Linked DNA regions of Methylomonas sp. 11b. The protein of the gene in region 2 interacts with the protein of the main gene of each other region in a pairwise test. Links are inferred from orthologs where the notes say so. Each region holds a gene or a part of one and is shown on either strand. Other genes may lie near its edges. The genes, in order: METH11B_RS0104480 and METH11B_RS0107000.

Region 1 (15,908 bases), 550 kb from region 2 along the record:
TCGATTTGACGCTGGAAGTGGAGTGTTTCAAAAACCTGTTCGACGGCTACTACGACGATCATGTTTATTTCCACACGCCAACGCACTTTCTACCAAACCTGAACTGCGAAGCGCAATTAAAGTATTTGCAGCAAATGGAAATTACTTTGGTGATCGGTAAGGAAGATCCGTTTTTGCAGAACAATCATGAGTTAAGTCACATATTAGCAGCCAAGGGTATTCCCCACGCCTTGTATGAATGGGAAGGTCGCGCGCATCAGGGTCACTACTGGCGCAGAATGGCCCCGCTGTATATCTGACAGAAACCAGTTCTGCTCGGGAAAAAAGCGTACTACTGCGCTGGTGTGTTCCCAGCGTCCAGTGATTGTTTTACATCAGGCGCTGGCGGAGCGATAGTTCGCCCTTGCATCAATTCATCTATCTGATGTTTGTCCAATGTTTCCCAGTCTAGTAAGGCTTGCGCCATATTGTGCAGAATATCGATATTTTCCTTCAGCAGGGTTTCGGCTCTAAGATAATTATTGTCGACAATTAACCTGATCTCCCGATCAATCAAGCGCGCCATGTGTTCCGACATGGGTTTGGCTTGCGGTCCCAAGTAGCTGCCTTCGTTATCGCCGTAGTCCAACGGCCCCAGGTTATCGGATAACCCCCATTTGGTAACCATGTTGCGGGCTAATTGAGTGGCGCGTTGGATGTCGTTGCTCGCCCCGGTGGTGACTTTATTCTTACCGTAAACCAGCGCTTCCGCGGCTCGGCCGCCGAACAAGCTGGAGATTTGCCCTTCCAATTTGTCCTTGCTGGCGCTGTATTCATCGCGCTCCGGCAAAAACATCGTGATGCCCAACGCACCGCCGCGAGGCATGATGCTGACTTTGTAAACCGGATCGTGCTCCGGTACCAAACGTCCGACAATGGCATGTCCGGCTTCGTGGTAGGCGGTCATCAACAGGTCTTCGCGGCTCATGATCATCGTCCGCTTTTCCGCGCCCATTATGGTTTTGTCGCGGGCTTTATCCAGGTCGTTCATCGTGATTTCCCGCTGATTATTGCGGGCGGCGAATAAGGCGCCTTCGTTGATCAGATTGGCCAGTTCGGCACCGGAAAATCCCGGCGTGCCGCGCGCCAGATCATTCAAATTGACGTCATCGGCTAAGGGTACCCGGCTGGAATGTACCCTGAGAATTTGCTCGCGGCCTTTAATGTCCGGCAGGCTGACTTGCACTTGCCGGTCGAACCGTCCGGGGCGCAGCAAGGCTTTATCCAATACATCGATGCGGTTGGTGGCGGCGATGACGATGATGCCTTCGTTGCCGCTAAAGCCGTCCATCTCCACCAGCAATTGATTCAGGGTTTGTTCGCGCTCTTCCGTGCCGCCCATATTGCCGGGGCTGCGTTGCCGGCCGACCGCATCGATTTCGTCGATAAAAATGATGCATGGCGCGTGTTTTTTGGCTTGCACGAATAAATCGCGCACTCTGGATGCGCCAACCCCGACAAACATTTCCACGAAGTCAGAACCCGAGATAGAGAAAAAAGGTACACCGGCTTCCCCGGCAATCGCCCGCGCCAGCAGTGTTTTACCGGTGCCGGGAGGGCCGACCATCAGCACGCCTCTGGGGATTTTACCGCCCAAGGCTTCGTATTTGCCCGGCGCTTTCAGAAAATCGACCAGTTCCGCGACGTCCTGCTTGGCTTCCTCGACGCCGGCAACGTCGTTAAAACGAACCTTTACCTGATTCTCCGTCATCAACTTAGCTCGGCTTTTACCGAAATTGTTTTGTGCGCCGGCACCCAGCAGTTGCTTACGCATGAAATAAATCAATACCCCAATCAGCAAAAAGGTCGGCGCCCAGGAGTAAAACACCTGCATGAATGTCGATTGGGTTAAAGGTCTTTGTACGACGATCTTTACACCGTTCTGCAATAGATCGTCTATCACCGTCACATCGCCGGGGCTATATGCGGTAAAACGCGTGCCGTTATGCCTCAGGCCATCAATGGCTCGGCCGTCGATCACCACTTCGGCTACCATTTTGCCGCGCACATCCTGGATGAAGTCGGAATAAGGAATATCGCCTTGCGATTTATAGGTGGCAGGGGCAGGATTAAAAATTACAAATGCTGCGATGGCGATGCCGGCCAATATGAACAACAAGAACAAAATTTTTTTCATGGTTGTGGCCTCTATGTTTTGCGGAGCGATTTTGGTTTGCATGCCAAAACCGCCCAGATTCAAGCTAAGAGATCATGATTCGTCGACAGCCAGCGCCAGATCGGCCAAATGCTGCAACGCTTCCCGGTAGGCGGTTTCAGAATCGGTTCTGATCGTGGCATGCGCCACTTTTCGGCCCTTGCGCGGGGTTTTATCGTACAGATGCAAATGCGCGTTGGGAATGTTTAGCAGTTGCGCGTCGTCGGCTAGGCCGCCGATAAAATTCACCATGCCGGCGTAACCGCGTGGCTTTGTCGAGCCTAACGGTAAATTCAGAATCGCCCGCAAGTGATTTTCGAATTGACTGGTTTCCGAGCCTTCTATCGTCCAGTGGCCGGAATTATGCACGCGCGGCGCGAATTCGTTGGCCAATAACTCACCATTCAGGTCAAATAATTCCAGCGCAATCACGCCAACATAATCCAGTTTTTCCAGCAATAAACTGACGTAGTTTTCGGCAATCGCTTGTTCGGGATCGTTAGTGCAACATTCGGCAACGCGCAAAATGCCGCCGCGATGTTGATTTTCAGACAAAGGGTAGTAGGCAATTTCGCCGGATGGACTGCGGGCGGCGATAATCGACACCTCGCGCTGAAACGGCACAAAGCCTTCGACGATGGAGGCGGCGCCCTGCATGCTGTACCAGGCTGATTCCAATTCCTCTGCCGATTTTATAACCACTTGGCCTTTGCCGTCATAGCCCATGCGCCGGCTTTTCAAAATAGCCGGATAGCCGATGTATGGCATGGCTTTTTGTAAATCGATCAGGCTATCGATAGCCGCGAACGGTGCGGTGCGAATGCCTAAGTCTTTAAAGAAATTCTTTTCCAGAAGGCGGTCTTGTGCAACGGCCAACGCGCCAGCAGGCGGATAAACTTTGGTGTGGCTGGATAGAAACTCGGCGACATGCGCAGGCACGTTTTCGAATTCGTAAGTGACGATGTCAGCTTTCTCGGCCAGTTCCGCCAATAAGTTCGGGTCGTCGTAAGCGCCTAACAGATGTTCGCTTAAACCGGCAGCACCGGCATTGGGATCGGGATCGAGGACGATGAATTTTAAGCCCAGCGGATAACCGGCCAACGCAATCATTCTGGCGAGCTGGCCGCCACCTAAAATGCCAATTTTCATCCGGTCACCAGTCTTGGGTCGGGGGTGGCGATTACGCTGTCGGTTTGTTGTTGACGATAAGTGTCGAGAGCAGGGCGGTATTGCGGATGTTTATTGCTGATAATCGCGGCTGCCAGCAATGCGGCGTTGATGGCGCCGGCCTTGCCGATGGCCAATGTGCCCACCGGAATGCCGGCCGGCATTTGCACGATGGATAATAAAGAATCCATGCCGTTCAAGGCTTTGGACTGTACCGGTACGCCCAAAACTGGCAATGCGGTCTTGGCGGCTGTCATGCCCGGCAAATGCGCGGCACCGCCGGCGCCAGCGATGATCACTTCCAAACCTTTGCCTTCCGCGCTCTCCGCATACCGAAACAACTTGTCGGGGGTGCGATGGGCCGAAACCACTTCGACTTCATGCGGAATATCAAGGTGTTCTAGGGTTTGCGCTGCATGTTGCATGGTTTCCCAATCCGAGGTGGAACCCATGATGATGCCTATCAATGCGGTCATGCAAAATCTCCGGTATCTGCGATAAATCAAAACGGGCCCGATTATCGCATAAATGGGGAGATTTTCTCTGTAGGCAAATTGCGAACTATGCCGGGCTTAATGATAAGATAGCGCCCCTCGTAACGTGTCGGCCTAAGGACGGATGAATGGAAAACTCGCAACACGCTTCGCTGCAAGCCAGTGAGTTATCGTGTTTTCGCGATGAGCGCTTGTTGTTTTCCGATTTGAGTTTTGAATTGCATCCTGGTGAAGTGTTGTTACTGGAAGGTGCCAACGGCAGTGGTAAGACCTCGCTGTTGCGGATTCTGTGCGGATTTAGAGAAGCCGATGCCGGCGAGATTTATTGGTACGGTAGCAAAATTTCAGATAGTAATTATTACAACGACATGGCTTATGTCGGTCATGCCGACGGCACTAAAAAGGAATTGACCGTGTTGGAAAACCTGAAGTTTGCGTTGGCGTTAGGTAGCGTCGGCAAATACAGTATTGATCAGGCCTTGGACAAAGTACAACTCGCGGGATTCGACGATAACCCCGTGCATACCTTGTCGGCTGGCCAAAAGCGTCGCTTATCGTTGGCGCGCTTGTTGATTACGCATAACTTGCTGTGGATACTTGACGAACCGTTCACCTCGCTGGATAGGCAAGGTATTAAATTGATAGAGTCGCTGATGGCCGAGCATATTGCCCAAGGCGGCATGGCGGTGTTGACCTCTCATCACGATCTGAGTATGGCCAATCTAAATTTGAAGCGCATTCATCTGCAAGCATGCCAATAATTGGGGCATTTTGGGCGATCATTCGCCGGGATTTGTTATTGGCGTTTCGACGCCGCGCGGAAATGGCTAATCCGCTATTTTTTTTCGTGTTGGTGGTGACCTTATTTCCGCTAGCAGTGGGAGCACAGCCCAATCTGCTGCGCACAATGGCGCCGGGTGTGATTTGGGTTTCCGCGTTATTGGCGGCTTTGTTATCCTTAGACGGTTTGTTCCGCAGCGATTTTGACGATGGCTCGCTGGAGCAAATGCTGCTTAGCCCGCATGCTTTATCAATATTGGTGTTGGGCAAAATTATCGCCCATTGGCTGGTCACCGGCCTGCCTTTGTTGTTGGTGGCGCCATTGCTGGCGGTGTTTTTGGGCTTACCCGAGCAAGCCATGGGAACTTTATGGCTGACGCTGATCTTAGCTACGCCGCTCCTGAGCCTAATCGGCGCCATCGGTGTGGCGTTGACAGTGGGTTTGCGCCGGGGCGGCATGTTGCTTTCCTTGTTGGTGTTACCGCTGTATGTGCCGGTGTTGATCTTCGCCAGCGGTGCTGTCGATAGGGCCGCCAGTGGTTTGCCGGTCGACGCCCAACTGAATATTTTATTGGCTATGTTGCTGTCGGCACTGGTGTTAGTGCCGTTGCCAACCGCCGCCGCGTTAAAAATGAGTGTTAATTGATGTCTTGGATCCCTGCGCCGGTTAGCCGGTTTTTTCATCGTACTTCCTCGCCACCGTATTTTTATGCGTTGGCGGATCGTTTCATCCCTTGGCTGACGGTTATTTTTATAGTGCTGCTCGGTGCTGGTCTTTATGGTGGCCTATATCTTGCCCCTACCGATTATCAGCAGGGAGATAGTTACAGGATTATTTATATCCATGTGCCGGCGGCCTGGATGTCCTTGTTTATTTACGTGCTGATGGCGGTAATGGGCGGGATCGCTTTGATCTGGCGCATGAAACTGGCAGAGGTGATGCTGATCAGTAGTGCGCCGATTGGCGCCGGCTTTACCTTTGTGGCCTTGGTGACCGGTTCCTTGTGGGGCAAACCGATGTGGGGTACTTGGTGGGTGTGGGATGCGCGCTTAACCTCAGAATTGATCCTGTTGTTTTTGTATCTGGGTGTGATCAGTTTGTACGGCGCCATTGAAGAAAAGCGGGCGGCGGCGCGAGCGGTCTCGATTCTGGCACTGGTGGGGGTGGTGAACATCCCGATTATCCATTACTCGGTGCAATGGTGGAACACGCTACATCAAGGCCCGACGGTCAGCAAAATGGATAAACCTTCCATACACGTCAGCATGCTTGTTCCCCTGTTGCTGATGGCGGTGGCTTTCAAATTCTATTATCTGATTGCGGTATTACAGGCCGCCAAACTGGAATTACTGAAGCGCGAAACTAGCTCGCAATGGGTGAAGGCGCTGTTGGAGAAACAAGCATGAGCTGGGAAAGCTTTTTATACATGGGCGGTTACGCCGTCTACGTTTGGCCTGCCTACGGCGTGACCGCACTGGTATTGATCGTCAATATCGTGTTGCCGGTTCTGCAACGCAAGCAATTGCTGCGTGAGCTCACAATCAAACAAAAACGGTCACAGGCGCGATGAAACCGATACGAAAACAACGCCTGTTTCTGATCATCCTGATGCTGGCGGGCCTAGGCTTGGCGGCAACTTTTGCGTTAAAAGCCTTCAACGAAAATCTGATGTATTTTTTCTCCACCAGTGACGTGGCTGCAGGCAAAGCACCGAGTAATGCGGTGTTTCGCTTAGGAGGCATGGTGGTTAAAGGCAGCGTGGAACGGCCCAATGCGGATTTATTAGTGCGCTTTAAACTCAGCGATTTTGAAAAGGAAGTGACGGTGGAATATTCAGGTATCTTGCCGGATTTGTTCAGGGAAGGGCAGGGCATTGTCGCTAAGGGTGCTTTGGACGGCCGCGGCGTGTTTGTCGCGGAGGAAGTGTTGGCCAAACACGATGAAAATTACATGCCGCCGGAAGTCGCCGGCAGCCTGAAAAAACCGGCGGCGCAGCCATGATCCCTGAAATCGGCCACTTCGCATTAATTTTGGCCTTATGCATGGCAAGTGTACAAGGCGTGTTACCAATTTTCGGAGCCGCCAAATCGGTTACCGGCTGGGTGCATATCGCCAGGCCGGCGGCATTCGGGCAATTGCTGTTCATCGGTATCGCCTACGCGTGTTTGACGGCCAGTTTCATCAGTCATGATTTTTCCGTGGCTTATGTTGCACAAAACTCCAATACCGCACTGCCGCTGATTTATCTTATTTCCGGGGTATGGGGCGCGCATGAAGGTTCTTTATTACTTTGGGCTTTGACTTTATCGATTTGGACTGCGCTGGTCGCTGCCTTTAGCCAACACATTCCCGACGCCACCCGGGCGCGGGTGCTGGGGGTGATGGGTTTGGTCAGTATCGGCTTTATCCTGTTTTTATTGCTGACTTCAAATCCCTTCGAGCGCTTGTTCCCTTACCCAGCCGAAGGCCGGGATTTGAATCCGTTGCTGCAAGACCCAGGCTTGGCCATTCATCCGCCGATGCTATACATGGGCTATGTCGGCTTTTCTGTGGCCTTCGCGTTTTCGATAGCCGCCTTACTGGAAGGGCGATTAGACGCAGCCTGGGCCCGCTGGTCCCGGCCCTGGACCAATATCGCCTGGATGTTTTTAACGGTGGGTATCACCCTGGGCAGTTGGTGGGCTTATTACGAACTCGGTTGGGGCGGTTGGTGGTTTTGGGACCCTGTAGAAAACGCGTCCTTCATGCCCTGGCTGGTTGGAACGGCTTTAATTCACTCGCTGGCAGCTACCGAAAAACGCGGGGTGTTTAAAACTTGGACCGTGTTGTTGGCGATTTTCGCGTTTTCTTTGAGCTTGCTGGGAACCTTCCTGGTCCGCTCCGGGGTGTTGACCTCGGTACACGCCTTTGCCAGCGATCCAGCACGTGGCTTGTTTATCTTGATCTTCCTGGCCTTGGTGGTCGGTGGTTCACTGCTGTTGTACGCGATTCGTGCACCGCAAGTAAAAAGCCACGCCCGCTTTGAATTAGTCTCCAAGGAATCGGTATTGCTGGTCAACAATGTACTGCTGGTCGTCACCGCCGCCAGCATCTTGCTGGGGACCTTGTATCCGCTGGTGGTCGATGCCTTGGGCTTGGGCAAATTGTCGGTTGGCCCGCCGTATTTCAACGCCGTATTTATTCCGCTGATGGCGCCATTGGCCTTGGTGGTTGGTCTTGGCGTGTTGATGCGCTGGAAAAGCGACGACCTGAAAGCACTGGGCTTACGGGTACGTTGGCTGATAGCCGCTTGCGTGGCCCTGGCCTTATTGACGCCATTACTGATGCCGTTTTATTCCTGGGGAGCCGCCTTGGGTACTGGCTTGGCGTTATGGACGCTGGCGATTACCGGCCTGGCTTTCAAACAACGCCTGCAAAGCTGGTCCTGGCAACGCTTGCAACAAATTCCTGCCGGTTTTTACGGTATGACCGTGGCGCATTTGGGTATCGCCGTATTTGTGATCGGGATTACCTACACCTCGGTCTATAGCATCGAACGCGATGTGCGCTTGGCACCGGAAGAAACCCTGGATCTATTCGGTTATGTGTTTCAATTTCATGGCGTAAAAAGCACTGAAGGTCCTAACTATCGGGCCGAGCAAGCCTATCTGACTGTCAGCCATAACGGCGAAACCGTCGCCGAATTATCACCGCAAAAGCGGGTGTATCGGGTGCAAACCATGCCAATGACCGAAGCGGCCATCGATGCCGGCGTATTCCGCGATTTATTCGTAGCCTTGGGTGAGCCTTTGGATAAACAAGGCGCCTGGAGCTTGCGGGTTTACTACAAAGCCTTCATCCGCTGGATCTGGATGGGCGGGGTATTCATGGCCTTGGGTGGTCTGATTGCCGCCTGCGACCGCCGCTATCGTTTGCTTAACAAACCTCTTACGCAAAGTTAATGAAGTATCTGTTACCGCTATTCTTGTTCATCGCCTTGGCGGTTTTTTTGGCGATCGGCTTAAACCTTAACCCGCGCGAAATCCCTTCGCCGCTGATCGACAAACCGGCGCCCGCCTTCAATTTGCCGATTCTGGCGACGCCTGAGCAACGCCTTAGCCAAGCTGATCTTAAAGGCAAAGTCTGGCTGTTGAATGTCTGGGCCTCCTGGTGCGTATCGTGCCGCGAAGAACATCCCTTATTGATCGAGCTGGCCAAACAAAATAAGGCGCTGCTGGTGGGTTTGAATTACAAGGACGAAATACAGGCCGCGAATGGCTGGCTGAGTAAACACGGCAACCCTTATAACGTCAGCGTGATGGATGCAGATGGTCGCACCGGCATCGACTACGGCGTTTACGGTGTACCGGAAACCTTTGTCATCGATAAACGCGGTGTTGTCCGGTACAAGCATACCGGGCCGGTGCAACCGGGCGATCTGGAAAAAATCTTTCTGCCCTGGATTCAACAATTGGAGGCGGAAAGCGCATGAAATTTCTCTATGCCCTGATGTTATCGCTGCTGGTGTATCAAGCTCGCGCCGACATTGAATACCGCGATTTCAAACAACCCGAACAAGAACAGGCGTATCAAACCCTGATTTCCGAACTGCGCTGCCTGGTTTGTCAAAATCAAACCATTGCCGACTCCAATGCCGATCTGGCCAAGGACTTGCGCCGCCAAGTTTATGAAATGCTGCAACAAGGCAAATCCCGCCAAGACATCGTCGATTTCATGACCGACCGCTACGGCGATTTCGTGATGTACAAACCGGCTTTATCACTCAAAACCCTGCTGCTTTGGCTAGGCCCCGTGCTGTTCTTAGTGATCGGTTTGGCGACAGTGTGGGTATTGCGCAGCAAGCCCACTGGCACTGAGGAAGCGTTAAGTAAAGAACAGCAGGCCAAGCTCGATAGCATTCTGGACAAAGGTGACGACGCGTGAATCTTGAGTTTTGGCTAATCATAGCCGTTTTAGTGGCGCTGGCCTTACTGGTGTTGTTACCGCCCCTGTTTAAGCTGACGCCGCTACGCACCGCCGACGGCGAGCAACGCAATACCAGCATAGCCCGCCAACAACTCGCCGAGCTTAAATTGCAATTGCAAAACGGGGTATTGTCGCAAGATCAATATGATGGGCAATATCGCGAACTACAGTTAACTCTGCTGGACGACCTTGAAGGGCCGGCGGTCGTCGCGGCAAACCCTAAAACCGGGCGCTGGGTAGTGCCGCTCATCGCGCTTGGCTTGCCGCTCATGAGCCTGTTTTTATACGGCATGTTGGGTGAACCGCAGGCATTAGCTAAAGAAGAGTTGGTGCGTAGCAATCAAAAAACCGCGGACAATGTGGCAAACATGGTCAACCAGTTACTAGAGCGGCTTAAAAAGCAGCCGGATGATCTGGAAGGCTGGATGATGCTGGGTCGCTCATACATTTACATGCAGCAATACCAAAACGCCGCCGATGTCTTCGCCGAGTTGAACAAACGCAAGCCCAACGATCCTGCTGTGATGTTGCACTACGCCGACGCTTTGGCGATGGCGCGTAACGGGCAAATGGCCGGCGAACCCGCCGAATTGGTTTTTCAGGCCTTGAAGTTGCTGCCGGAAGATCACACCGCCCTATGGCTAGCCGGGATGGCTAAAGCCGAAGCCGGGGATTTCGCGCAAGCGATAGGCTATTGGCAGAAACTCTCCGGTTTGCTGCCTGCTGATAACGAAAGCCAGCAACAATTGCAGAAAATGATCCAAATGGCAGAGGCCGAACAGCAAAAGCCGCAGGGCGCCGCATCATCGGCCGGGTCAGTTGATATTCAGGTGAAAGTAGTGATGGACGATGCTTTAAAAACCAAAGTGGAGCCTCAACACACTGTCTTTATCTACGCGCAAGCCATTAGCGGTCCAAAAATGCCATTGGCGATCATCCGTAAACAGGTATCCGATCTGCCGGCCAGTGTGGTGCTGAACGACAGCGTGGCGATGCAACCGCAAACCCATCTGGCCGATTTAAAGCAACTGCGCATCGTCGCCCGGATTTCCAAAACCGGTAATGCGATGTCACAGCCCGGCGATTTGCTGGGTACGGCGCAACTGGATGCGGTAGAAGGTAATCCCAGCGTCAGCATTACCATCAATCAAGAAGTGCAGTAATGGATCAATCAATCAAATTCGACTTGGACTTAATCAAACGCTACGACAAGTCCGGTCCGCGCTATACCTCGTATCCCACTGCATTGGAATTGCACGAAGGCTTCGGCGAAGTCGAATATTTACAGCATATTCAAAAATCCAATGCCGCCGGCGGGCCGCTGTCGTTGTATTTTCATATTCCGTTCTGCGATACGGTGTGTTTTTACTGCGCCTGCAACAAGATCGTCACCAAAAATCGCGCGCACGCTGTGCCGTATTTGGAAAACCTGTGCCAGGAAATTGCCATGCAGGGCAAACTGTTCGATAACAGCCGCCCGGTCAATCAATTGCACTGGGGCGGCGGCACGCCGACGTTTTTAAGCTACGAGCAAATGAAACAGTTGATGGATACCACCCGTCAGCACTTTAACTTACGCGACGATGACAGCGGCGAATATTCCATCGAAGTCGATCCGCGCGAAACCAATGATTTAACCATCGCCCAATTGCGCGAGCTGGGTTTTAACCGCATTAGTTTAGGTCTACAGGATTTCGATCCGGATGTGCAAAAAGCCGTGAACCGCCTGCAAAGCCAGGAGCAAACCTTCGCGGTGTTGGAAGCGGCACGTAAGGAAGGCTTTCGTTCCACCAATATCGATTTAATCTACGGCTTGCCGCTGCAAACCGAACAAACCTTTGCCAACACGCTGGAGCAGGTGCTGGCTTATGCGCCGGATCGCTTTTCGATCTTTAACTACGCGCACATGCCCAGTCGCTTCAAAACCCAGCGGCAGATCAACGACAACGATTTGCCGACAGCGGCGGTGAAGCTGGAAATCCTGCAAATGGTCGGCCAGAAACTGACCGATGCCGGTTACGTTTACATCGGCATGGATCATTTCGCCAAACCCGATGACGAACTGGCCGTGGCGCAGCGCGAAGGCAAGCTATATCGCAACTTCCAAGGCTATTCCACCCATTCCGACTGCGATTTAGTGGGCTTGGGTGTGACCTCCATCGGCCGGGTCGGCGATGCCTACATGCAGAACTACAAGGAACTGGACGAATACGACGCGGCGATCTCGCAGGGTAAACTACCGGTGTTTCGCGGGGTGGATTTAGATGAAGACGACAAACTACGTCGGGCCGTAATTACCCAGTTGATTTGCCATTTCGAGCTCAGCTTCGGCAAAATCGAAACCGAGTTTAAAATCGATTTTGCCGAGTATTTTGCGCCCGAGCTGGAAAACCTGCGGCTGATGAAAGATGACGGCTTGCTGGAACTAAACGCCAATAGCATCAAAGTGTCTTCGGCAGGCCGCTTGCTGATCCGCAATATCTGCATGGTGTTTGACAAATACCTGGCGCAGAAACAGCAGCAGTTCTCTAAAGTGATCTGAGTTTAAGGCTCCGAGTTGGTTTCGATTTGATCACCCGATAAAGAGCGGTAAGTCTTCCCAACACAGGTTAATTTTAGTTTGTGGGATTTAAGCAAATACTGTCATGCCCGCCTAGCCGCGGGCATTCAGTCAAACGTCGGCCCCATTCATACTGCCTCGATCTCGGCAATCCCTGCCGGAATCATGATCACCTTTTAGAATCTGACAAAGTGGAGTCCAGCAGAAACGCGGAAGCCCTGGCTTTACCGGGGGTGTTTACTAGGTATTCCGGCCGGACTGGGTGATTGGTTCAGCTCAGGAACTGATCCGGCGGCAGACAATTAAATCCAAAGGCATCGGCAATCCCTTGGCAAGTAACATTACCGGCCACGATGTTTAGCCCTTTTAGCAAAGCGGAATTCTCGCGTAGCGCCTGTTGCCAGCCCTTGTTGGCGAGTTGCAGGGCATAGGGCAGGGTGGCGTTGGTTAAGGCCAGTGTCGAGGTGCGCGGTACCGCGCCGGGCATATTGGCCACTGCATAATGCACGACGTTGTCGATTATATAAATCGGATCGGCGTGGGTAGTGGGATGGGTGGTTTCCACGCAACCGCCTTGGTCCACCGCCACATCGACGATCACCGCGCCGGGTTGCATCAATTTTAAATCTTCAGCGCGAATCAATTTGGGCGCGGCTGCACCGGTGACCAATACGCCGCCGATGACCAGGTCTGCTGTGCGAATTTGTTCCAGGATGGCATGACGGCTGGAAAACAATAGCTGTACATTGGCCGGCAAAATGTCGCTAAGTTGGCGCAGACGCTCCAGCGACAAATCCATTACCGTGACTTGCGCGCCCAAACCCGCCGCCATTTTTGCCGCCTGCGTGCCGACTACCCCGCCGCCCAAAATCAAGACCTTGGCCGGCAATACCCCCGGAACGCCGCCGAGTAACATGCCGCGGCCGCCATAGAGCTTTTCCAGATAATGCGCGCCTTCCTGCACCGCCAGCCGGCCGGCCACTTCCGACATCGGCGTCAGCAAGGGTAATTCGCCGGACGGCAATTGCACTGTTTCATAAGCAATACAAGTGGCGCCGGAAGCCAGATGCGCCTCGGTCAACGGGCGGTTGGCGGCAAAGTGAAAATAGGTAAATAGCGTTTGTCCGGGACGAATCCGCGACCATTCCGGTTCTATCGGCTCCTTGACCTTGACGATCATCTCCGCTGAGGCCCAGACTGGCTCGGGCCCGTCCACCAGCTGCGCGCCGGCGGCCTGGTATAGCGAGTCTTCAAAGCCGGCACCAACGCCGGCGCCGCTTTCCATGGTGACGCTATGGCCGGCGCTCACCAACGCAGCAACGCCGGACGGTACCACCGATACCCGGTTTTCGTTAGGTTTGATTTCCTTGGGTATGCCGATTTTCATATTCACCTCTTGTGCAATATTAAATGATGCCGGTTTGATGACAGCAATAATCAGACCGTAAGGCTTTGTCAGTCAAAAGTGCCAAATGTTCAACGACTTACTATTATGGGCGTGGCGCCATGTTGTCGCGTTTGTAGCGATTTGTTTGCCATTTTGGCGCAAAACCGCTGCTCTGTCCCTGGCGAATGAATAGACTGTTGTGGTCGGGACGGACCTTAAAAATCGTCTAAGCTTAGCCCAGCGGCTTTACCAGAGAGAACATCATGACGCAGCAAACGCAAAATATCCTGATCGGCCATTTAACCGAAGTCAGAGGCGACGGAATGGACGCCCGTATTACTGAAGAACATTCGACAGCGGCGCCCATCATCAAGCTCGGCGATGAAGAAATACTGGCCGGCCATATCGGTTCCTATGTGGTGATCCGCCAGTCGCATATCGGCGTGCTGGCGCTGGTGTTCAAGATGTGGGAACGCGATCGGTTTGACGCTGCCGGCAATCGCGCTACCGACCGCTTTATTGCCTTGATCCCGGTCGGCGAGTTGAACGAAAACAATGTGTTTATTCGCGGCGTCCGCCATTATCCGACGCCGGGTGCGGCGGTGTATGCTGTTGGGCTGAGCGAGATCAACGCTATTTTTTCTAAATTTCGCGATTACGAATTTTTTATTGGGCAGTTAGCCAGTCATAAGGATTATCACTTGAGCCTGGACCCGCGCGCGCTGTTTGGTCGGCATTTTGCAATTATCGGCCAGTCCGGTTCCGGTAAATCCTGGACCGTCACCAGCTTGATCCAGCACACGATGCGAGCGATGCCGAAAACCCACATGATCATGCTGGATCTGCACGGCGAATATTGCTGGAAGCGCCCGGACGGCACTATCGAATCGGCGTTTCCCGAAGAACAAGTCAATTACGTGGATGCAATGGACCTGGAAATGCCGTATTGGATGATGTCTTATGCCGAGTTGGTGGACTTGTTCATCGATAGAGACGACAGAGGTGCTTCGATGCAAATGTCTTTCATGCGCGAAGTACTGCAACAATTAAAGCGCAAGGAAGCCAAAGCCATTGGCCTGGGGGTGGTTTCGATAGATACGCCGATTTATTTTTCGCTGGCGGAAATGTATATGCAATTCAAGGCCGCTAACGAGGAGCGCAAGGATTTCGGTAAAACCAAGGGTGCTTTGTTCGGCCAGTTTGACGAATTTCTGGTGACCATGCAGAGCCGTTTCAATGACGTGCGTTACGACTTTTTATTGAAACCCAAAAAGCGCAACAACTCGGCCAGCATGGCGGACTTACTCAGACAATTCGTGGGTCTGGGGCAAAAAAAAGCCAACATCACCGTCGTCGATCTCAGCTCCGTACCCACCGATGTCCGGCCAGCGGTGTCCGCACAAGTCGGCCGACTGGCGTATGAATTCAATTATTGGAACCCGCGTCGCCGCGAGTTTCCGATTACGTTAATCTGTGAGGAAGCCCATGCCTATATCCCGCGCGAAAAAGGCGGGCAGTTCGACGGTACCAAGAAAATGATGGAAAGAATCGCCAAGGAGGGCCGTAAATACGGGGTGTCCATCGGCGTGGTCAGCCAGCGGCCCACCGAATTGTCTGAAACCATGTTGGCGCAATGCAGCTCGTTTATTTGCCTGCGCACCACTAACCCGGACGACCAGCAATACATTCGCGGTCTGGTGCCGGAGGCGGAAGGTGATTTGGCCGATATTCTCAGCTCCCTCGGCCGGGGGGAAGCGCTGGTGCTCGGCGAGGCCGCGCCGCTACCGACGCGAGTACAAATCTACCGGCCCAACCCGGAACCCAAAAGTAACGATGTCGATTACTACACCAGCTGGCGCGAAGGCCCGGATGACTTGGATGTGGAAGGCATCGTCGAGAATTGGCGCACGCAGAATCGGCATTGAGCGCTGACGGTTTATGTCTATTCCGGATACCAAATCAGCAAGGCGTGGCTGTCGGTTGTCCGGGCCACGGTAAAGTCCAGTGTCGCGTAAAACCTTAGCGCGCGTGGATTGTTCAACGCCGCGACCAAGGTCAGCGGCGCTCGGGTTTGCGCGGCGGCTAGCTGTAGGGCACGGATCACCTGTCCGCCGTGACCGCGATTCCGCGCCGCTGGCAGCAAGGCCAAGTCGATCACTCTGATTTCGTTTTGTCCGAAATCGACGGCTACTCGGCCGACGGCATCGCGTTGAAGTTCGATAATGAAATACATCGCGTTCGGAAATTGCTGGCCGTAACCTTCGCGCTGGGCGCGAAACTGCATTTCAATCAATTCCTCGACGAAAGCATGCTCAGCCTCGAGCATGCGCAAATCGTCCCGTAACGTGCGGTACAGCCCC
Region 2 (15,901 bases):
ACCAGAAACGCATACTGCTCCATGGTTTTTATGGTTGCCAACCCGCCCAGAATAAAAAGAATCAATCCTAAGCCTATAATGCCAAGCCCGGGCAGCGATGCATTAAATCCTTCGACCAAAACCAGTTCGCCGCGCCGCGCCCACAGCAGATAAATGGTGATGACAGGGATGAAAAAGCCGTGGCTGTATTCTTCGACGTTAGTCCATGTCGTCGCCATTTCGATAAGGCTATCTCTGAACACCACGCACAGCAGCAATAAAGCCGCACCCCATAATGACCAGACAATGGCCGGTTTCGTATTCTCTGTATTCATTCCGTGTCGAAAATAAGAATTGATGTTTAAATTTCTCCCATACCGGCACTATTTGTTACGCGGTATGGAAATTTGGTCCTACTTACTAACCCGAGCAATCGCAATAGCGCTGACCGGTAAATCTAACCATTATCCCCGAGCTTTATTAAAGCCAAGTGACACATCATTACGGGCAAATAACATACCTTTAGGCATCGGGGTCGACAGTGAAAATCGGGTTTCTTTTGTCTTCTTCATTCAATTTAGCTTTTTCTTCAGGGTAAATATGCCAAAAAGATTGATCGATAGCACCGTCTGTGTAGCTGTTTTTACGGTCATGGGTAAATGGACACCACCAGTTTTCCACCACCTTCACCAAGTAAGCATGCCATTCGAATAAGCCCACGCTCACCGGACAATACCAAGTGCAATTCAAAATCCAGAATAATTTCGATTGCGCCATGCTGAATTTGAATGATCCGTCCATCGTAATCTGATTTTTTAAATCATACCGGTGACTCGCCCTGGCCGGTAAAAAATCTCCCCATTTTTTGACATTTTCCGCACCGACCAATTTCAGACTGAAATAAGTCAAATAAGCACTGGTAATCACAAACGGCAAGGTCAAAATCGGCAAATAGATAAACAGCAAACCGATAGCTCTGGATATTACCGGCATCTGTTTATGATGGCAGCCGATATTGACGCGGTCTGCACAAGATTCGCAGGCTTTCATGTTTCTTTCTCCTCTGGAGTCGTTATTATTATTTGCTCGCTATTGAGCAGTTGAAAAATGCTGCGACAACCTTCGCAACAGAATTTTTTTTCGCCCAGCAAAGTATTGAGCTCAAAACCGGGAATCAACACCCGCTGACCGCACAAACCGCATTGGGGCTTGGAATCCACCATGATTGACTATAGCCGGCTGGATACTGCACAAAAAAAGGTTTTCAAATAATCGGTCTCCGGCAAGGCGGGATGAATCGGATGATCCGGGCCTTGACTACCGGCACCGAAAAACACCAGGTGTCGATCAATGTGGCGCGCCGAAGAGCGCAGAATTTCATGCAGATTATCTCTACTCAAATGATGCGAACATGACGCCGAGACCAAAATACCATTATTCGACAAAACTTGTAGCGCCAAATGATTCAAGCGTCGATAGGCTTCATACCCGGCTTTGAAATCCTTTTTGCGTTTAATCAGCGCTGGCGGATCCAGTATGATCGCGTCGTAATGCTGCTGCTGTTCACGTGCTTGCTTCAAAAACTCGAAGACGTCACTGCGCACGAATTGCATTTTATCCCGCACCTGATTCAACTCGGCACTAGCCGCGGCTAAAGCCAACGCGCTCTCTGAACTATCCACACAACACACTTCCGCAGCGCCTGCCACTGCGGCGGGAATACCCCAGGCGCCAGCATAACTGAATAAATCCAACACCTTTAAACCATGACAAGCTTGCGCAAGCTGCGCCCTGCTGTTGCGATGATCGTAAAACCAGCCGGTTTTCTGGCCCTCTGCGACATTGACTATAAAACGTAGGCCGTTTTCTTCGATTATTAACTGCTCAGGCAATTCACCGTGAGCCAGTTCCGGTTCCAAGGACAGACTTTCCAACTGGCGCTGACTATTATCGTTTTTCAGCAGAATAGCGGTTGGCGCCAGCAGCTCAAGTAGAACCTTGACCAGCAAATCCTTATACCGCTCCATTCCCGCAGTAGTAATTTGCACGGAAAGCACAGCGCCGAAGCGGTCAACCACCAAGCCCGGTAGGCCATCGCTTTCGCCAAACACCAAGCGATAATAGGGTCTATCGAACAAGCGCTCGCGTAAACCCAAAGCTTGAATCAAGCGCGCTTTAAAAAAACTTTCACTGATTTTGATATTGGTTTTACGCGTCAACAAGCGCGCGCAAATGAGTGCATGAGGATTGACATAAGCTATGCCCAAAGCCTTACCGCCGGAATCGTGGACAAGGACTAGGTCGCCGGCCGTAAAATGCTCCAATGGGCTGCGCTGGCTATCAACCTCGTTACTGAACACCCACAAATGCCCTTGCCGCAGGCGTTTGTCTTCGTTTTTTTTCAGAAACAGTTCCGGGTAGCTCATATTGCCCTAAAGTAAGGTAAAGGTGTAACCGCCAATTGACGCGGCAGGCGCCACAATAGCCAAACGGATTTCGACCGTCTGCTCTGGGGCTAGTCCCGTTGGTCTTAACAGGTACTCTGTAGTGCGAAACACCCGCTCTGCAATAACCTGTCCATTAAAATTCAACACACTCAACTTCAAATCCGGCGCCACTTGCGCAAATGGTGCCTGATTGCTAAGCACGGCGCTAAACAAATAGCTGCTATCGCTCTGAACCCGCAAATCGCTATGCGAAACGCTGAATTCCTCAATATTTTTATACGTCGCTAACCGGCAAGCAAAGGCTGCACAGACTTTATCCAAACCCGCCCTGAACTGCGGCTGCATAGTTAAACGATAGCCCTCGAAATACAGGATTTGCGCCAGCAATAACAGCAACGCCAAGTTGGTTGCGACAAACCAAACCGCCGGAGTCTGCGGCCGCTTTTCTGAAATTTGATCATCCGGATATGGCGACTCATCCGCTAGCACCACATCCTCATCTTCACTAAGGAATCGCAACGCATCGAAAGAATTGCCGCATACCTTACAATCCAACAACCCACGCGATTGCCGCAAATGCTCGACGGTAACTTCGTGCTGCTTAGCGCAATGCGGACATCGGCTATACATCTATTCAGTCAGTTTTATAGGCGTCCAATCGACACCAGTCTTCCTGACTGACCGGCGGCGCAACAACGAAGCCCTGCTCGCGATAAGCTGCTGCTACAGATTCGGCTTGTTCGTTCAAAATTCCCGACAAAACCAACTGCCCGCCCGGCCTGACAAATGCGCCAATAGTTGCGGCCAGCTCAATCAGCGGTTTAGCGAGAATATTGGCGAGTACCAGATCAGCTGCAAACGCGGAAAACTGTTCGGGCAGATAATAATCGATTCGTTGCTGTACCTGGTTTTTTTCGGCGTTGTATTGACTGGCGGTCAACGCTTGCGGATCGATATCCACCGCATGCGCCTGCTTGGCGCCCAATAACAGCGCGGCCACGGCAAGAATCCCCGAGCCACAACCGTAGTCGATTAATACTTTGTCTTTAATATCGTTACCGGCCAACCACTCCAAACATAATGCAGTAGTCGGATGCGTTCCAGTACCGAACGCCAAGCCCGGATCCAAAGTCATGCAAACCGTGCCGGGCTCGTGCTGTTCCTGACCACTGGGACAAATCCACAAACGATTGGCAAACTTCATTGCCTGGAAATGCTCCATCCACGCCCGTTCCCATGCCTGATCCTGCAAAACCTCAGCTATCCATTCCTGCAAGGGCTGACCTATGAATTGATTGAACAGCAAGTTGCGTACGATATCCGGATCAGTATCGAGCTCGAACAAGGCGGTGACCCGGGTACGGGTCCAGATTTTTGTTTGATCGATGGCCGGCTCGTACACCGGCTCATCATCGGCGTCGCTGTAAGTCACCGAAACCGCGCCCAGTTCGCTGAAAAACTCCGATATGTCGGGAGCGGTGGTTTCGTCGGTGATAACGGAAAGCTGATGCCAGGCCATAGTTATAAAAAGCTTTTAGCTGGGAAAGGAGACGCCACTTTATTAATCTCCTCGCCCAAGCCGAATTAATGGATACCCAATTTCTTTTCCAGATAATGGATATTTTGCCCACCCTGGGCGAACGCCGCGTCAGCCATGATGCTTTGTTGCAATGGGATATTGGTTTTGATGCCGTCTATCACCATTTCGCTCAGCGCGGTCTTCATCCGGGCGATCGCGCTCGCCCTATCGTCGCCGTGCGCAATCAACTTACCAATCATGGAATCGTAATACGGCGGCACTTTATAGCCATTATAAATGTGCGTTTCGCAACGGATGCCAGGCCCGCCTGGCATATGGAATTGATCGATCACCCCTGGGCTAGGCATAAAGGTTTTCGGATCTTCGGCATTTAGCCGACATTCGATTGCATGACCGGTAAACTTCACCTGCTCTTGCGTGATGGACAAAGGCTCGCCAGCAGCAATCCGAAGTTGCTCCTTGACAATATCGAAACCGGTAATCATCTCGGTGACCGGATGCTCGACTTGCACCCGCGTGTTCATTTCTATGAAATAAAATTGACCTTTCTCGTAGAGAAACTCGAAAGTCCCCGCACCTAGATAACCGATTTCCTGACAAGCCAGCGCGCAACGCTCACCCATCTGCTTACGTTGCTCTTCGGTAATGCCAGGAGCAGGGGCTTCTTCGACGACTTTTTGATGGCGGCGCTGCATTGAGCAATCGCGTTCACCCAAATGTATCGCATTGCCGTGCGAGTCCGCCAACACCTGAAATTCGATATGACGCGGATCTTCCAGAAATTTTTCCATGTAGACGGTGCTATTACCGAACGCGGTACCGGCTTCAGCCTTGGTCATTGCAATCGCATTCACCAAAGCACTTTCGGTATGCACAGTGCGCATACCGCGACCGCCTCCACCACCAGCCGCTTTGATAATGACCGGGTAACCAATTTCCCGCGCCATTTTCAGATTGGTTTCATCATCTTCCCCCAAAGGATCGCCGTTACCCGGCACACAAGGGATACCCGCTGCCTGCATGGCTTTTTTTGCGGCGATCTTGTCACCCATCATCCGAATGGTTTCAGGCCTCGGACCGATAAAAACAAAGCCACTTTGACTGACTTTCTCCGAAAAATCGGCGTTTTCGGATAAGAATCCGTAACCGGGATGGATGGCTTCGGCATCTGTCACTTCGGCGGCACTGATAATTGCCGGGATATTCAAGTAGCTGCCGGCGGACGCGGCAGGCCCAATACAGACAGCTTCGTCGGCCAATCTTACGTGTTTTAAATCGCGGTCCGCTTCGGAATACACCGCCACGGTTTTGATGCCCAATTCGCGACAGGCCCGCAAAATACGCAAAGCAATTTCGCCGCGATTGGCGATAACAATTTTCTCAAACATTAGTCCAGCCCCTTTGTCGGTTATTCGATGATGAACAAAGGTTGGCCGTATTCGACCGGATGGCCGTTTTCAACCAGAATTTGTTTGATTTTGCCGCTTTTATCCGCTTCGATCTGATTCAAAATTTTCATGGCTTCGATAATGCACAAGGTTTGACCATTGCTAACCGACTGACCAATCTCGACAAACGACGCAGAACCGGGCGACGCCGAACGGTAAAAGGTACCGACCATGGGCGACTTAACCACATGACCACTGACTTTTTCTTCAACTGGAGCGGCCGCAACAACCGGCGCTGCGGCGGCCACGGGCGCAGCAACCGGCGCTGCATATTGCACGGGCGCAGCCGCCGAATAACGGCTGATTTTTACTGATTCTTCGCCCTCACGAATCTCAATTTCTGCAATATCGGATTCCTCGATAAGATCAATCAGTTTTTTTATTTTTCTAATATCCATTGTTCTGAGTTCTCTCTAGTAATATCTGATGAGCGGCTTGCAAAGCCAATTGGTAACCGTTCGCCCCCAATCCGCAAATAACGCCAACGGCGATATCCGAAAAATACGAATGCTTCCTGAAAGGCTCACGGGCATGCACGTTCGATAAATGTACTTCTATGAATGCAATCTTGGTTGCCAGCAAGGCATCACGAATAGCCACGCTGGTATGAGTAAATGCGGCAGGATTGATAATGATAAAATCGACACCCTGCCGATAAGCTTGATGTATGTGTTCAATAATTTCGTGCTCGGCATTGCTTTGCATAAAGCTTAATTGATGCCCAAGGGTTTGGGCCAATTGCTCCATTGCCTGCTGGATACTCTGCAATGTTTTATTACCGTATAACCCTGGTTCTCGAATGCCTAACAGATTTAAATTGGGTCCATTGAGAACAGTGAGGTTTGCCATTGCCGATGCTGAACAAAAATACTAAACAAAAAGGAATTCTGCCTAATTTGTAGGTTTTTGTCCAGATAAACCGCTTTTCACTTCATTAGACAGCGTTTTACCGATTTTTCAGTCATTTTGCCGTCAACAACGGCCCAATCACTTCCAACACTTTCTCTCGCGTCAATTCGCCCAACTGATGATGCACAATTTGCCCTTGTTGGTTAATGATTACTGTGAACGGCACAGTATTGATTACATTACCCAGCTGTTGAGCCAACATCGTGGCCCCTTCGCCACCAATCAATACCGGATAATTGATCTTGATACGTTTCAGGTAATCTTCTACTGGCTGCTTCTCTTCAATGGCTATGCCGACAAATTGCACGCCTTTGTCTTTATACTCGTCCTGAAGTTTTATGAACTCGGGAATTTCCTTCAAACATGGCGGACACCAGGTTGCCCAAAAATTGATAATTAAAATTTTGCCTTGCCATTGCGAGACCGACTGCGGCTGATCCGCCAGATCAGGCAAACTGAAATTCAGTTGCGGCGCCGGTTGACTGGTCTCGGTAGCAGAAAAATATTGTCTGGCAAACAGACCCGCCGCTAAACCAATAAAAGCTATGGCGACCACCGTAAGTATAATTTTCTTATTCATAGTTGTTGCAAGGTTTTTAAAAAAGTAGCGGCATCCTGATAGCCAATCACGCGCTGCCCTGCCCGTTCCTGCCCATCGGCGCCGAAAAATATAATGCCAGGTGGCCCAAACAGTGCGAAGCGTTTTAATAAGGCTTTATCTGCCTCATTATTCGCCGTCACGTCGGCCTGCAACACCACGAAGTTCGCCAATTGCTGCTTTACCTGTGGATCCGTAAAGGTATAAGCCTCCATTTCTTTACAGGAAATACACCAGTCGGCATAGAAATCCAGCATCACCGGTTTGCCGCTGGCCGACGCCTGCTGGATGCGTTGCTCTAATTCTGCGACCGAAGCCACCCGCTGAAAGCTTAGACCTGCAGCGGGCTGGGCCTGGGCATTAAAGCCCATTCCTTGCAGCGGCTGAAGCGGATTGCTGTTTCCAGCACTCAAGCCGATCAATTGCAAGACGCCAAACACCAGCATGATGATACCCAGCCCTTTCCAAAGCTTGCGCCAACCCGAGGCCGATTCCGGCAGAGGATCGATGGCGCCCAGAAAGATAGCCGGAATAACCAACAACAAAGACCATAAAAACATCGTCACCGCTGCCGGCAAAATCCGCGACAGCATCCACACCGCCACGGCCAGCATGGCTACGCCGAACACCGCCTTAGTGGAATTCAGCCAAGACCCGGCTTTTGGCAACAGCTTGCCGGCAGACGCTCCCAACAGCAGTAAGGGTGCCCCCATGCCAAGCCCCATCAAGAACAAAGCCGAACCGCCCAACACCACATCGCCAGTCTGACCGATATAAATCAGTGCCGCCGCCAACGGAGCTGCCACGCAAGGCCCTACGATCAGCGACGATAGCGCCCCCATAATGCCAGCGCCAAGATAAGAGCCGTCGCGATGCTTATCGCTAGAGTGATGCAAGACTGATTGCAAGGACTTGGGCAACTCCAAATGGTAAAAACCAAACATTGATAGCGATAACAGCACGAACAAGCCCGAAAACACCGCGATCACCCAAGGCTCTTGAAATGTGGCTTGCAGGTTGCTGCCGAACAAGGCTGCCAGCACACCAAATACGGTGTACATCAAAGCCGAGGCAAACACGTAGCTCAAGGACAACAAAAATGCCTTACGGGTGCCGATTTGGTCGCCGTGACCGACGATGATCCCGGATAAAATGGGGATCATCGGAAATACACAGGGCGTAAAGGCCAACAGCAAACCGAATCCAAAAAAACTGAATAAAGTCAGCGCTAAACTATCATGTCGCAAAGCATTGACGATTTTGTCCTGCTCCGACAACTCGGCTACCGCAGCCGGCTTGACTGGTGCCAAGGCGTCCGCAGCCGGCAAGTCCAAACTCGCTTCGGCTTGCATCGGCGGATAGCAGACCCCACGGTCGGCACAACCTTGAAACTTTGCCAGCAATTTGATCGTTTCGGCCGCCGAGCTTCCGCGTAGTAGCGGTACGTCGATGCTGATCTGACTGCGGTAGATTTGCACCTGGCCAAATTCCGCATCGTGGTAGGCGGCCCCTTCCGGAAGCTGCAAAGGCGTCAATTGCGTCTGCGAAACACCCTGCAATTTAAGCGACAACTTATCTTTGTATAGGTAATAACCTTCGGCTATTTGCCAGCTCGCTTGCACGGTATTTGGATCTTTCAGACTGGCGAAGAACTGAAACGCTTGCTCCGGCGGCAACAACTCCTCTGAAAACAAACCCGGCGTCAAGCCCTTTAAGCCTTTCACAAATTGATTAAGCGCTCCGCTATTTGCAGCGGGCGGCGCTAACGGCAAGGCAACATCCAGCAGCACTTTTTGCGGGGGATAACAGACGCCGGCATCAGCACACCCCTGATATTTAACCAACAGCTTCAGTTGGGTTTGACGGTTTGGATTAATCAACGGCAACACCACGTCGAGCGCATTTCGATAGACCGACACTTCGCCCAAACTCGGATCATGCTCAACAAGTCCATCCGGCATGACTGCCTGACCCAGTTGAATCGCTTCGGTCTGCGATTGAAACTTGGTTTTATCCCGATACAGGTGGTAGCCTTCGACTATCTGCCAGTGCAATTCGACTTTATCGGCGGTGCCTGCTGTGGCCGTTAACTTAAATGCTTGCTCCGGTGGCAAAAAATCCTGACTATCGAGCGCCGCCGCAGTGCGCCAAAAAACAGCCAACAAACATAATAAAATCAGTCGATGCCAAGGCATGAGTCTATCCATTTCAAATAGTCCAGCGAGCCGCGTTCTATCGCAACCGCAATAATTTCCGGGAGTTGGTAGGGGTGTAGGCTTTTCAAGGTCGCCTCAATCGCCGCATAACGGTCTTGATGACTTTTGATGAGTAGCAAATGTTCCTGAGCGGTTTCGATTTGGCCCTGCCACTCATAAACCGAACGCACACCCGGCAGTATATTGACGCAGGCGGCTAATTTTTGGCTGATGAGAACGCCGGCAAGCTTGTCGGCAACCTCTACATCCGGGCAGGTACAAAGAATCAATTGATACATCGCGATATTATCCTGGAAATTGCACCAAGATGCTCTTAGTATTAGCGGCTTTTTACCGCAACCGAGCTGACCATGAAAACCATGCAAATTATGTTTATCGCTTTTTTGATCGTGCCGTTTGTGGAAATTTACGTGCTATTGCAAGTTGGCGGCTTGATCGGCGCCTTCCCCACTATTCTATTGGTGGTGTTTACGGCGGTACTGGGTGCTTGGCTGCTGCGTCGTCAAGGCTTCGCCACCTGGCAGCGCTTCCAGTCCGGGTTGGCGCAAGGCGAAATTCCGGCTTATGAAATGATCGAAGGCCCCATTTTGCTGGTAGGCGGAGCGCTGTTATTGACACCGGGATTTTTCACCGACATGCTCGGCTTCGCTTGCCTAATCCCGACCTTACGCAGAAAGATTGCTCAGTACATCATCGAGCACCATTTGCTGCAAACCCAGGTGGGCCCGGTATTTCAACAAGCACGCAATTCGCAGACTATTATCGAAGGCGAATACAACAAACAAGATTAACAAAGTCTCTTGAATCCGAATCCGCGCCGGAATCGCGGATTCGGAGCCAGCAACTAAGGCTGATTAGCCCTCGGAAGCCGTATTGCTACCCAAGGTATTTTTATCCAAACTCGAATATGCCGGGCACCAGCCTGAATAACTGGTCGCAACCAAGGCCAAACCAACCAACAACATCAATATGCTGGCGGTAAACAGCGAAACGCTCAGCAGTACCACCCCTGAAACCATGCGGACTTTCTTATCTTTCTCGCCGATGTTGTGCTCAAATTTGATCAAACGTTTATAATCGAAGCTCATTTCCAATCCTCTCTGTGTTGTAGTTATTAGTCCCGACGCACGGCTTTCCCTTAAAGGCAAGCAAATATACACAGCTCTTCAAAATCTGCAAGTTATAAAAAATGGACGTCTCTTCTATCATCACCTCTCTAAACGACGATCAACGTCTGGCCGTTTCTGCCCCGATGCAAGCCATGCTGGTACTGGCCGGCGCCGGTAGCGGCAAAACCCGGGTGCTGGTCCATCGCATCGCTTGGCACATCCAGGTCAACCAGATTTCGCCTTATAACATCCTGGCGGTAACGTTTACCAACAAAGCCGCCAACGAAATGCGCAACCGTATCGAAGAGTTACTGGAGACTCCAGCCCGCGCCATGTGGATAGGCACTTTCCACGGCCTGGCTCACCGTTTACTGCGGCAACACGCCAAGCAAGCCAATCTGCCGGAAACCTTCCAGGTAATGGACAGCGACGACCAATTGCGCATCATCAAACGGCTGATGAAAAACCTGAATCTGGACGACAGCAAATGGCCGCCCAAGCAAGCGCAATGGTTTATCAATGCGCAAAAAGACGAAGGCATCCGCGCCAAGCACATGCAGGACAGCGGCGATTTTTATAACCGGCAGATGAAGCAAGTTTATCTGGCGTACGAAGAAGTATGCCAACGCTCCGGCCTGGTGGATTTTGCCGAATTACTGCTCAGAGCTCACGAATTGCTGCGCGATAACGAAGATTTATTGGCGTTTTATCGGCAGCGCTTCGTACAAGTCCATGTCGACGAATTCCAGGACACCAACACCATTCAATACGCCTGGCTGCGCTTACTCACCGAAGGCAACAACAATCTATTCGTGGTCGGCGACGACGATCAATCGATCTACGGCTGGCGCGGTGCCAAAATCGAAAACATCTTCAATTTCCAAAAGCATTATCCCGAACACGGCATCGTCCGCCTGGAGCAGAACTATCGCTCCAGCGGCCATATCCTGAAAGCCGCCAATACCTTGATCGCCAACAACGACAACCGGATGGGAAAGGAATTATGGACCGATGCCGGTGAAGGCCAGGCCATTTCTCTATATTCGGCGTTTAACGAGCAAGACGAAGCCTATTTCGTGGTCGAGAAAATTCGGCAATGGGTTAAGGATGGCGGCTTGCGTAGCGACACAGCGATTCTGTATCGCTCCAACGCCCAATCGCGGCAATTCGAAGAACGCTTGATGACCACCGCCACGCCCTACCGGGTTTACGGCGGCCTACGCTTTTTCGAGCGCATGGAAATCAAAAACGCCCTCGCCTATCTGCGTTTGTCGACTAATCCACACGACGATCCTTCCTTTGAACGGGTAGTGAATACGCCAACCCGAGGCATCGGCGCCAAGACCCTAGACGACATGCGGATTCTGGCCCGCGAACAACAGCTGTCGCTATGGCAAGCAGCCTTGGTGATGTTGGAGAAAAATCAGTTGCCGGCCCGCGCAGCGAATGCTTTGCGCGGCTTTTTAAACCTGATTCTTGCGCTCGGCGAAACGACGAAAGAGCTGAGTCTGCATGAAACCGTCAAACAAGTAGTCGAGACCAGCGGCCTGATCGAACTTTATAAGAAAGAAAAACAAGACAAAGGCGAAGCCCGGGTAGAAAACCTGGAGGAACTGGTCAACGCCGCGCGCTTGTTCGACTACGATAGTGAAAACGCCGAGAACATGGGCGAGTTGGACATGTTTTTAGCGCACGCCGCATTGGAAGCCGGTGAAATGCAAGGCGAAGTCGATGAAGATTGCGTGCAGTTAATGACGCTACATTCGGCCAAGGGTTTGGAGTTCAAGCTGGTATTTCTAGTGGGCTTAGAAGAAGGCCTATTCCCTTCTCAGCAAGCGCTGGACGACGCCAGCCGGTTACAGGAAGAGCGCCGCCTGTGCTACGTCGGCATAACTCGAGCGATGCAACAGCTGTATCTGACCCACGCCGAATCCCGGCGCCTGTACGGCAAAGACAGCTATCCGCGCGCCTCACGGTTTTTGCGCGAACTACCGCAGGAATCAATTCAGGAAATCAGGTTACGCGCCAACGTCAGCAGACCGGCGACCAATAGCGCATCGCAAACCAAAAGCCTGGGCAGCAAGGGTACTTACAAACTGGGCCAGCCTGTCAGGCACGAGAAATTCGGCGAAGGCGTGGTCCTGCAAATGGAAGGCGAAGGCGAACAGGAACGGGTGCAAATCAACTTCCGCAACGCGGGCATCAAATGGCTGATGCTGGCTTATGCCAAACTGGATGCTGCTTAGAATAGGTTGAAGACGCGGCGTCCGGATAAACCGAACGCCGCGAAACAAGGCAAGCCGACTAAAAAATTAGTCGGTGACGATGATAACTTTCAGGGAGTTAGTGCCGCCGCTGGCGCCGGTCAAATCGCCTTTGGTGCGAATCAGCGCATCGCCCGCTTTTACGACACCACGGACTTTCAAAGCCTTAATCAGACTGTCGGTTACGCTGACCGATTCCATCTTCTCTTTGGCAAACGGAATGGGGAATACACCTTTGTAAAGGGTCACACGACCCAGGGTGCGTTCCTGGCTGCTGAAGGCAAAGATAGGAATATCCGAGCTAATCCGCGACATCCATAGCGGCGTGGAGCCCGATTCGGTCAAAGACGCTATCCCGGCGATTTTGGTATGGTTCGCCATATACATTGCAGACATCGCAATGGCTTCGTCCATCCGTTCGAACTTGTCGGTCATCCGGTGCATGGATTTGGTCACGCTAGGTTGCTTTTCCGTTTCCAGACAGATACGCACCATGGCTTGCACGGTTTTCACCGGATGCTTGCCGGAGGCAGTTTCCGCGGACAACATGATCGCATCGGTACCGTCGACAATAGCGTTGGCCACATCAAATACTTCCGCACGGGTTGGGATCGGATTCTCGATCATCGATTCCATCATCTGTGTCGCGGTAATCACGGCCCGGTTCAGTTCGCGCGAACGACTGATCAGCAGTTTTTGAGCGGCTGGCAGATTGGCGTCGCCGATTTCAACCCCCAAGTCGCCACGCGCGACCATGATCGCGTCAGAGGCCAAGATGATTTCGTCGATAACTTCCATGGCTTCCGCACGCTCTACCTTGGCAACCAAGCCGGCGTAAGAACCGGCTGCTTGCAAAAGCTCACGGGCTTCGTTCATATCAGCTGCGGTGCGCGGGAAGGAGATCGCCACGTAATCGGCTTGAATCACCGCAATGGTTTTGATGTCTTCCTTGTCCTTATCGGTCAAGGCCGCTGCAGACAAGCCGCCGCCCAACAAATTGATACCTTTGTTGTTGGACAAATCGCCGCCCACTACCACTTTCGTGTTGACGCGGGTATTGTCGATCACATCGACCACATCCAGGACTACCCGGCCATCGTCCAGCAACAAACGGGTACCGGGTTTAACTTCGCGAGCCAAAGGTTCGTAGCTGATACCCACTTGGGTATTATCTCCGTCAAGTTTGCCCAGATTAATATCCAAGGCAAAATCCTGACCTTCTTCCAGCCAGACTTTGTTGTCTTTGAAGCGTTCGATACGGATTTTGGGACCTTGCAAATCAGCCAGAATACCGACCCTGCGGCCGGTTTTCTTGCTTAATTCGCGAACGCGGTTGGCGCGATCAATATGATCCTGCGCCGAACCGTGCGAGAAATTAAGCCTTACAACATCGATTCCAGCCTCGAACAACTCTTCAAGTACACCGGGCTTGTCCGTAGCAGGTCCCAGCGTAGCCAGGATTTTCGTTCTTCGTAGCAGCATGTAAACCCTTATTTAGCGTTGAACAAAGCAACCGTGGTATCGAGCATACGGTTTGAAAAACCCCATTCGTTGTCGTACCAGGACAGGACTTTCACGAAATTGCCGCCGGTGACTTTGGTCAGACCCGCTTCGTAGATTGAAGAATGTGGGTTGTGGTTGAAGTCCATAGACACCAATGGCTCGTCGTTGATCGCCAAAATGCCTTTCAATGGACCGGCAGCCGCTTCGCGCAAAATGCCGTCGATTTCTTCTTTAGTAGTGTTACGTGATGCCTGAAAGCACAAATCCACCACAGAAACATTGATGGTCGGTACACGCATCGCAAAACCGTCGAGTTTGCCTTTCATTTCCGGCAATACCAAACCAACCGCCGCTGCCGCACCGGTTTTGGTGGGGATCATGGATTGCGTAGCGGAACGCGCGCGGTGCAAGTCGCTGTGGTATACGTCGGTCAACACTTGGTCGTTAGTATACGAGTGGATGGTCGTCATCAAACCGTGATCAACACCGATGGTGTCCATCAAAGGCTTGACTAATGGCGCCAAGCAGTTGGTGGTGCAAGAGGCATTGGAGATAACGGTGTCGGATGCTTTCAGGGTTTGGTGGTTAACACCGTAAACAATGGTTGCATCGACATCATTGCCGCCAGGAGCAGAAATGATGACTTTTTTTGCGCCGGCAGTGATGTGCGCGGACGCTTTAGCTTTGCTGGTAAAGAAACCGGTACACTCGTGCACAACGTCAATACCCAACTCAGCCCAAGGCAATTTGGCAGGATCTCTTTCGGCAAATACGCGAATTTTGTCGCCGTTGATCACGATGTAATCGCCGTCGACAGACACATCGAATGGAAATTTACCATGTACGGTATCGTATTTGGTCAAGTGCGCGTTGGTTTTGGAATCGCCCAAATCGTTAATAGCGACAACTTGGATCTCGTTGGTGCGACCTGACTCGTACAAAGCGCGCATGACATTGCGACCGATACGACCATAACCGTTAATTGCAACTTTAATTGCCATAGAGTTTTCTCCGGGATGAGTGTGAAAGACTTGCGTCGAGATGTGCCAAAAGCACCAAAAATAGACTGGATTGTAGCAACAACCGGCCCTCTACGTCTACCGCCGCGGCGCGCTGCGGCGTGCAGAAATCCCGCCTTTAAACATGGCGGGGCGCTATCCCTGTTAAAGGGCGCTTAACCATCCGGCATCTATAAGCCCTAAAGGCACACGAGTAATCAATAGCGCCGGCTCAATAAAAGGTACAATGCTGTCAACTTTCCACTTACCGCAGCACAACCCATGCAGATTCAATGGTATCCCGGCCACATGCACAAGGCCAGCAAGGAGATCAAGCACGCCTTGCCCGACATCGATTTGCTGATTGAAATACTCGATGCACGCATTCCTTACAGCAGCCAAAACCCCATGCTGGCCAGTCTGCGCGGCGACAAACCCACCATCCGCGTCCTCAGCAAAACCGATTTGGCCGATCCTGAACTGACTAAAAAATGGCAAGCCTATTTGGAACGGGAACAGGCCGTCAAAACCCTGGCCGTCACTACCCAACAACCGGACAAGATCAAACAGATTATTGACTTGTGCGCCAAGATGCTGCCGGAGAAAACCGCCGCCAACAAGGTCATCCGCACCATGATCATGGGCATCCCTAACGTCGGCAAATCCACCATTATTAATGTGCTGGCCGGGCGTACCATCGCCAAGACCGGCAACGAACCCGCCGTCACCAAGCAGCAGCAACGCATCAATATGGGTAATAACATCGTACTATCCGACACTCCCGGCGTACTCTGGCCCAATGTGGAAAACCGCCACAGTGGCCACCGACTAGCGGTAACCGGCGCCATCAAGGATACGGCTTTCCAACACGACGACATCGCACTGTATGC

The links.
Region 1: the proteins of METH11B_RS0107000 (region 2) and METH11B_RS0104480 interact in binary tests that used the Escherichia coli proteins (3 or more experiments, as listed by UniProt). The link is inferred for Methylomonas sp. 11b from one-to-one orthologs.

Annotation. Positions count from the first base shown.
Region 1 is NZ_KI911557.1:954,744-970,651, reverse strand. Bases 7,343-10,341 are described here. They hold METH11B_RS0104480 (DsbE family thiol:disulfide interchange protein), read left to right. Parts: upstream 7,343-8,576; coding sequence 8,577-9,107; downstream 9,108-10,341. Other genes in these bases: ccmI (c-type cytochrome biogenesis protein CcmI), read left to right, coding at 9,556-10,341; METH11B_RS0104475 (cytochrome c-type biogenesis protein), read left to right, coding at 9,104-9,559; METH11B_RS0104485 (heme lyase CcmF/NrfE family subunit), read left to right, coding at 7,343-8,577. Outside these bases: METH11B_RS0104530 (esterase family protein), read left to right, coding at 1-299; ATP-dependent zinc metalloprotease FtsH, read right to left, coding at 332-2,176; METH11B_RS0104520 (5-(carboxyamino)imidazole ribonucleotide synthase), read right to left, coding at 2,249-3,343; purE (5-(carboxyamino)imidazole ribonucleotide mutase), read right to left, coding at 3,340-3,837; cytochrome c biogenesis heme-transporting ATPase CcmA, read left to right, coding at 3,984-4,616; heme exporter protein CcmB, read left to right, coding at 4,607-5,281; METH11B_RS0104500 (heme ABC transporter permease), read left to right, coding at 5,281-6,042; heme exporter protein CcmD, read left to right, coding at 6,039-6,206; cytochrome c maturation protein CcmE, read left to right, coding at 6,203-6,637; more of METH11B_RS0104485, read left to right, coding at 6,634-7,342; more of ccmI, read left to right, coding at 10,342-10,764; hemN (oxygen-independent coproporphyrinogen III oxidase), read left to right, coding at 10,764-12,143; ald (alanine dehydrogenase), read right to left, coding at 12,433-13,548; METH11B_RS0104455 (ATP-binding protein), read left to right, coding at 13,812-15,473; METH11B_RS0104450 (GNAT family N-acetyltransferase), read right to left, coding at 15,491-15,908. UniProt on the Escherichia coli protein: Involved in disulfide bond formation. Catalyzes a late, reductive step in the assembly of periplasmic c-type cytochromes, probably the reduction of disulfide bonds of the apocytochrome c to allow covalent linkage with the heme.
Region 2 is NZ_KI911557.1:1,502,720-1,518,620, forward strand. What follows is about bases 6,509-9,500. They hold METH11B_RS0107000 (protein-disulfide reductase DsbD), read right to left. Parts: upstream 9,117-9,500; coding sequence 6,900-9,116; downstream 6,509-6,899. Other genes in these bases: METH11B_RS0106995 (TlpA family protein disulfide reductase), read right to left, coding at 6,509-6,903; cutA (divalent-cation tolerance protein CutA), read right to left, coding at 9,098-9,415; METH11B_RS0107010 (FxsA family protein), read left to right, coding at 9,488-9,500. Also shown: VPLPA-CTERM-specific exosortase XrtD, read right to left, coding at 1-314; METH11B_RS0106955 (hypothetical protein), read right to left, coding at 502-1,029; METH11B_RS0106965 (class I SAM-dependent rRNA methyltransferase), read right to left, coding at 1,209-2,405; METH11B_RS27685 (zinc-ribbon and DUF3426 domain-containing protein), read right to left, coding at 2,412-3,056; prmA (50S ribosomal protein L11 methyltransferase), read right to left, coding at 3,061-3,945; accC (acetyl-CoA carboxylase biotin carboxylase subunit), read right to left, coding at 4,011-5,354; accB (acetyl-CoA carboxylase biotin carboxyl carrier protein), read right to left, coding at 5,375-5,812; aroQ (type II 3-dehydroquinate dehydratase), read right to left, coding at 5,802-6,263; more of METH11B_RS0106995, read right to left, coding at 6,376-6,508; more of METH11B_RS0107010, read left to right, coding at 9,501-9,928; METH11B_RS0107015 (YgaP family membrane protein), read right to left, coding at 9,992-10,225; uvrD (DNA helicase II), read left to right, coding at 10,327-12,492; pyk (pyruvate kinase), read right to left, coding at 12,559-13,992; gap (type I glyceraldehyde-3-phosphate dehydrogenase), read right to left, coding at 14,001-15,014; ribosome biogenesis GTPase YlqF, read left to right, coding at 15,294-15,901. UniProt on the Escherichia coli protein: Required to facilitate the formation of correct disulfide bonds in some periplasmic proteins and for the assembly of the periplasmic c-type cytochromes.